Linked DNA regions of Asanoa ferruginea. The protein of the gene in region 1 interacts with the protein of each later gene in a pairwise test. Links are inferred from orthologs where the notes say so. Each region holds a gene or a part of one and is shown in the gene's direction. Other genes may lie near its edges.

Region 1 (3,328 bases):
GGCGCCACCGGCACGGCGCCCGCGGGCACGGCCGTGACCACGTGGTTCCGGCCTTCGTCGCCCCGTACGCGTCGATCCCGGTTCTTGGTGGTCGGTTGGCCCTGGGCACCTGGCAGTCCATCTGCCTGGTCGACACCAACGGTGACAACGCTGTCCGTCAGGTCCGGTTTTCGTTCCTTCCGGGGTGAGTTACCGGACAGTAGCTGTGTCGAGTGTCGCGTCTGTAGTACGCGACGTGACGCCAGGGCGTGAAACGGGGCAGGATGGCGTTGGAGACGAATCCCACACCCGGGACACTTGGCTCCGAAATGTCAGTCGTCCCCACAATCTGAGGAATGCCTGTGGCTACGGAACGCAAGCGCCCGGTGATCAGTGACGGCCTGCCGAGCCAGCTTCCGGACATCGACCCTGAGGAAACCGCCGAATGGGTCGAGTCTCTCGACGGAGTCATCGACGCGGGCGGCGCCAAGCGCGCCCGATATGTGATGTTGCGGTTGCTGGAGCGGGCGCGCGAGCGCAATATCGGCGTCCCCCCGCTGACCACCACCGACTACATCAACACGATTCCGCCGGAGCGAGAGCCCTGGTTCCCCGGTGACGAGTTCGTCGAGCGGCGGATCCGCGCCTACATCCGGTGGAACGCCGCGATGCTGGTGCACCGCGCGCAGCGCCCCGAGATCGGCGTCGGCGGGCACATCTCGACCTACGCCAGCGCCGCGGCGCTCTACGAGGTCGGCTTCAACCACTTCTTCCGCGGCCGCAACCACCCCGGCGGTGGCGACCAGATCTACTACCAGGGCCACGCGTCCCCGGGCATGTACGCCCGCGCGTTCATGGAGGGTCGCCTCTCCGAGGAGCGCCTCGACGGCTTCCGCCAGGAGCTCTCGCACGCCGGGCTCGGCGGCGGCCTGCCGTCCTACCCGCACCCGCGGCTCATGCCCGACTTCTGGGAGTTCCCGACGGTCTCGATGGGCCTCGGCGGGCTCAACGCGATCTACCAGGCCCGGTTCAACCGCTACCTCCAGCACCGGGGCATCAAGGACACGTCCGACCAGCACGTATGGGCGTTCCTCGGCGACGGCGAGATGGACGAGCCGGAGTCGCTCGGCGCGATCGGCCTGGCGGCCCGCGAAGAGCTCGACAACCTGACCTTCGTGATCAACTGCAACCTGCAGCGCCTCGACGGCCCGGTCCGCGGCAACGGCAAGGTCATCCAGGAGCTGGAGTCCTACTTCCGCGGCGCCGGCTGGAACGTCATCAAGGTCGTCTGGGGCCGCGAGTGGGACCCGCTGCTGGCCGCCGACTCCGACGGCGCGCTGGTCAACCTGATGAACAGCACGCCCGACGGCGACTACCAGACCTACAAGGCCGAGTCCGGCGCGTACGTCCGCGAGCACTTCTTCGGTCGTGACCCGCGGACCCGCAAGATGGTCGAGAACTTCTCCGACGACGAGATCTGGAACCTCAAGCGCGGCGGGCACGACTACCGGAAGATCTACGCGGCCTACAAGGCGGCGACGGAGCACACCGGCCAGCCGACGGTCATCCTGGCGAAGACGATCAAGGGCTGGACCCTGGGCTCGTCGTTCGAGGGCCGCAACGCGACCCACCAGATGAAGAAGCTGACGCTCGACGACCTGAAGACGTTCCGCGACCGCCTCTACCTGGATATCTCTGACAAGCAGCTCGAGGACAACCCCTACCTGCCGCCTTACATCCGGCCGGAGGACAAGTCCGACGAGATGGAATACCTGCACGAGCGGCGGCGCGCGCTGGGCGGTTACCTGCCGTCGCGCAACACCAAGGTGATCCCGCTCCAGATCCCGGGCAGCGAGCGGTTCGGCGACGTCAAGCGGGGTTCCGGCAAGCAGAAGATCGCCACCACCATGGCCTTCGTACGCCTGCTCAAGGACATCATGAAGGACCGCGCGTTCGGTGACCGGTGGGTGCCGATCATCCCGGACGAGGCCCGCACCTTCGGCATGGACTCGCTGTTCCCGACGAAGAAGATCTACTCGCCGCACGGGCAGAACTACACCCCGGTCGACCGGGAGCTGTTCCTGTCCTACAAGGAGGCGCTCGGCGGGCAGATCCTGCACGAGGGCATCAACGAGGCGGGTTCGGTGGCCTCGTTCACCGCGGCCGGGTCTTCTTACGCCACGCATGGCGAGCCGATGATCCCGCTCTACATCTTCTATTCGATGTTCGGCTTCCAGCGCACCGGCGACGGCTTCTGGGCCGCGGCCGACCAGATGACGCGGGGCTTCGTGCTCGGCGCCACGGCTGGCAGGACGACTTTGAACGGAGAGGGCCTCCAGCACGAAGACGGCCACTCCCACCTGCTCGCGGCCACCAACCCGGCCGTCGTCGGCTGGGACCCGGCGTTCGCGTTCGAGATCGCGCACATCGTCGAGCGCGGCCTGCACCGGATGTACGGCGAGGACCCGGAGAACGTCTTCTACTACCTCACCCTCTACAACGAGCCGATCCTCCAGCCCGCCGAGCCGGTCGACGTCGACGTGGAAGGCCTGCTGAAGGGCATCTACCGCTACTCGCCCGCACCGGCGGTCGAGGGCGGCGGCATCAAGGCCAACGTCCTGGCGTCAGGCACGGCCATGCAGTGGGCGCTCAAGGCACAGCAGCTGCTGGCCCAGGACTGGGGCGTCGCGGCCGACGTCTGGTCGGTCACGTCGTGGACCGAGCTACGCCGCGACGCGGTGCAGACCGAGGAATACAACCTGATGCACCCGGGCAGCGAGCCGCGGGTCCCCTACATCCGCCGCAAGCTGGCGGGTGCCGACGGCCCGGTGGTCGCGGTCAGCGACTTCATGCGCGCGGTGCCCGACCTGATCTCGCGCTGGGTCCCGGGCGACTACACGTCGCTGGGCACCGACGGCTTCGGCCTGTCCGACACCCGGCACGCCCTGCGCCGCCACTTCCACGTCGACGCCGAGTCGGTGGCCGTGGCGACCCTGCGGCAGCTGGCCCTCCGCGGCGAGATCGCCCCGGCGATCCCGGTCGAGGCGGCCCGCAAGTACGCGATCGACGACGTCAACGCCGCACCCGTGGGCGAGACCGGCGGCGACTCGTAGGTCTGTTCGTTCGAAAAGGGCGCCCCGCTTCTGCTTGCGAGGCGCCCTTTCCGTTCCCGGTCAGCTGGCGTAGGTCTCGAACTCGGCGACCCTTGGGGTGGCGGTCGAGCTGGTGATGTCGAAGGTGATCTTCTTCGCCGACGTGCGCGCGAAGGTGATGACCCCGGCCCGGCTGCCGGTGGCCAGCACCGCGCCCGTGTCGCCGTTCAGCACCCGCCAGTTGCCGATCGCGCCCG
Region 2 (2,870 bases), 6.3 Mb from region 1 along the record:
GGTGGCAACCGGATCGGTCCAGCACATGGACTGATCACGATCCGGGGGTTGCCGGGCCGGCTCGCCGACGCGTACGCCTAGACTGACTGCGCGCGGCTTCCGCGCCTTTCGTGGAACTGATGAGGTGCGCGATGGATGAGGTTCTGGCCCGTAGCGGCATCTTCCAGGGTGTTGACCCGGAGGCGGCCGAGGCGCTCGCCAAGGACATGGAGACCATCGAGGCCCGTAAGGGCGAGATCGTCTTCAACGAGGGCGAACCAGGCGACAGCCTTTACATCGTGCTCAGCGGCAAGATCAAGGTTGGGCGCCGCGCCGCCGACGGCCGGCAGAACCTGATCGCCGTGATGGGCCCGTCCGACATGGTTGGCGAGCTCTCCCTGTTCGACCCCGGCCCGCGCACGGCGACGGCCACCGCGGTGACCGACACCCGCCTGGCCCGCCTCCGCAAGCAGGCGCTGCGCCCGTGGCTCAACAACCGCCCGGAGATCGCCGAGCAGTTGCTCCGCGTCCTGGCGCGCCGCCTGCGCCGCACCAACGACGCGCTGGCCGACCTGATCTTCACCGACGTGCCCGGCCGCGTGGCCAAAAACCTGCTCCAGATGGCCGGCCGCTTCGGCACCCGCGACGGCGGCGTGCTGCGGGTGACCCACGACCTGACGCAGGAGGAGATCGCCCAGCTCGTCGGCGCCTCCCGCGAGACGGTCAACAAGGCGCTGGCCGACTTCGCGAGCCGCGGCTGGCTGCGCCTCGACGGCAAGTCGATCATCATCCTGGATCCGGAGCGCCTGGCTCGGCGGGCTCGGGTCTGAGGTCTTTGCTTGATCGCTGTTGTGCCGGCGTCGGCTTGTCATAGGTGCGGAATAGTCTTTGGCACGTGAGTAAGACAGCCGCCTTTGACGCGGAGACCGACCTCGGCCGCAAGCGTCGGGCGCGCCGGATGGGCCGGATCCTCGCCGAGACCCACCCCGACGCCCATTGCGAGCTCGACTTCACCACGCCGCTCGAGCTGGCGGTGGCCACCATCTTGTCGGCGCAGGCCACCGACAAGAAGGTCAACGAGGTCACGCCCAAGGTCTTCAAGCAATACCCGACGGCGGCCGACTACGCCGGGGCCGACCGGGCCGAGCTAGAGGTCACGCTCAAGCCGACCGGTTTCTTCCGCAACAAGACCGACTCGCTGATCAAGCTGGGCCAACAGCTCGTCGAGCGCTTCGACGGCCAGGTGCCGGGAAACCTGGCCGACCTGGTCAGCCTGCCCGGCATCGGCCGCAAGACGGCCAACGTCATCCTCGGCAACGCGTTCGACGTCCCAGGCATCACGGTGGACACCCACTTCCAGCGCCTGGTCGGCCGCTGGCGCTGGACGGCCGAAACCGACCCGGTCAAAATCGAGCACGCGATCGGCGCGATGTTCGAAAAGCGCGACTGGACAATGCTCTCCCACCGCGTGATCTTCCACGGCCGACGGGTGTGCCACGCCCGCAAGCCGGCCTGCGGGGCGTGCACGCTGGCGTCGCTCTGTCCTTCCTACGGCACGGGCCCGACCGACCCGGTGCAGGCGGCCAAGCTGCTCAAGGGGCCGCGGGCCGCTGAGCTGGCCGAGGCGGTCGGCGTCGACCCGTCCGTGGTGCCGCAGCAGGCCTTGACGGCGGACGTCCCGTGAGGCGCTACCTGCCGCTGGTCGTCATCCTCGTCGTGGGGCTGTTGGCCGGGGTTGGCGTGCGGTCGTGTTCCAACAGGTCGTCGTCATCCTCGTCGGGGGCCGGCACACCCGCGGGCTCGGCCGGGGCCCCGTCGACGTCGTTCGCCGACTGCCGGGCGCTGACGTCGTCGCCGAAGGAGGCCGCTGGCGCTCCTGCTGGCGGTGCCGGCGGTGCCGGTTCTGGCGGTGCCGGTTCTGGCGGTGCCGGTTCTGGCGGTGCCGGTTCTGGCGGTGCCGGTTCTGGCGGTGCCGGTTCTGGCGGTGCGGGTTCTGGCGGTGCGGGTTCTGGCGGTGCGGGTTCTGGCGGTGCTGGCGCTGGCGCGGCCGAATTCGTGTTGCCGGCCGCGGAGCTGTCCTGTTTCGGCGGTGGCAACCTGCGGCTCGCTGACGTGCGCGGCCCTGCGGTGATCAACCTTTGGGGCTCCTGGTGCGAGCCATGCCGTGACGAGTTGCCGGCGATCAACGCGGTCGCCCAACGCACCGACGGCTTGGTCCACTTCCTCGGCGTCGACACGCGCGACCTCCGCTCCGACGCGGAGGACATGGTCACCGAGTTCGGCCTGACCTACCCGAGCGTCTTCGACCAGGGCGAGCAGGTGCGCATCGCACTGAAGCAGGCCGGCATCCCGGTCACGCTGTTCGTCGACTCGACGGGCAAGGTGGCTTATCTCTACAACGGCACCCGGCTAGACGAGGCGACCTTGTCCAACCTGGTGAAGCAACACCTCGGGGTGGCGGTCCCGGTTGGCTGAGGGACAGCCCGAAACTGACGGGATCTGGGAAAACGGGGCCGCACCGTCAGACGGTTCGCGGCTGTTCCCGGGCGTCAACGCGGCCCTCCCCGACGGCGTAGGCGCCCGCCGCCGCACCCCGGGAGGCGGCGACCTGGCCCTGCCCGACTGGTTCTCGCCGCTGCTGAGCCGCCTGCACGGCTCGCGAGCCGAAGACTTCACCCGGGTACCGACCCCAGAGCGAGGCGGCCGAGACAGCGCCGTCCTGGTCCTGCTGGGCGAGGAATCCGACGGCGGCCCCGACATCCTGGTGCTGCAACGCGCCGCGACGCTGCGCAACCACGCGGGCCAGCCAGCGTTCCCCGGCGGCGTGGCCGACCCCGGCGACGCCGACCCGGCGGCGACCGCGCTTCGCGAGGCCGACGAGGAAGTAGGCC

The links. Proteins that work in one complex are often made in the same cells at the same time.
Region 2: the proteins of aceE (region 1) and nth interact in binary tests that used the Escherichia coli proteins (3 or more experiments, as listed by UniProt). The link is inferred for Asanoa ferruginea from one-to-one orthologs.

What each region holds. Positions count from the first base shown.
Region 1 is NZ_QUMQ01000001.1:9,008,409-9,011,736, forward strand. What follows is about bases 35-3,292. They hold aceE (pyruvate dehydrogenase (acetyl-transferring), homodimeric type), read left to right. Parts: upstream 35-341; coding sequence 342-3,092; downstream 3,093-3,292. Other genes in these bases: DFJ67_RS41860 (YjbQ family protein), read left to right, coding at 35-188; DFJ67_RS41870 (pectate lyase family protein), read right to left, coding at 3,153-3,292. Also shown: more of DFJ67_RS41860, read left to right, coding at 1-34; more of DFJ67_RS41870, read right to left, coding at 3,293-3,328. UniProt on the Escherichia coli protein: Component of the pyruvate dehydrogenase (PDH) complex, that catalyzes the overall conversion of pyruvate to acetyl-CoA and CO(2).
Region 2 is NZ_QUMQ01000001.1:2,674,299-2,677,168, forward strand. The notes cover bases 1-2,800. They hold nth (endonuclease III), read left to right. Parts: upstream 1-937; coding sequence 938-1,663; downstream 1,664-2,800. Other genes in these bases: DFJ67_RS12730 (Crp/Fnr family transcriptional regulator), read left to right, coding at 132-809; DFJ67_RS42655 (hypothetical protein), read left to right, coding at 1,874-2,110; DFJ67_RS42660 (TlpA family protein disulfide reductase), read left to right, coding at 2,092-2,454; DFJ67_RS12745 (NUDIX hydrolase), read left to right, coding at 2,588-2,800. Outside these bases: more of DFJ67_RS12745, read left to right, coding at 2,801-2,870. UniProt on the Escherichia coli protein: DNA repair enzyme that has both DNA N-glycosylase activity and AP-lyase activity. The DNA N-glycosylase activity releases various damaged pyrimidines from DNA by cleaving the N-glycosidic bond, leaving an AP (apurinic/apyrimidinic) site.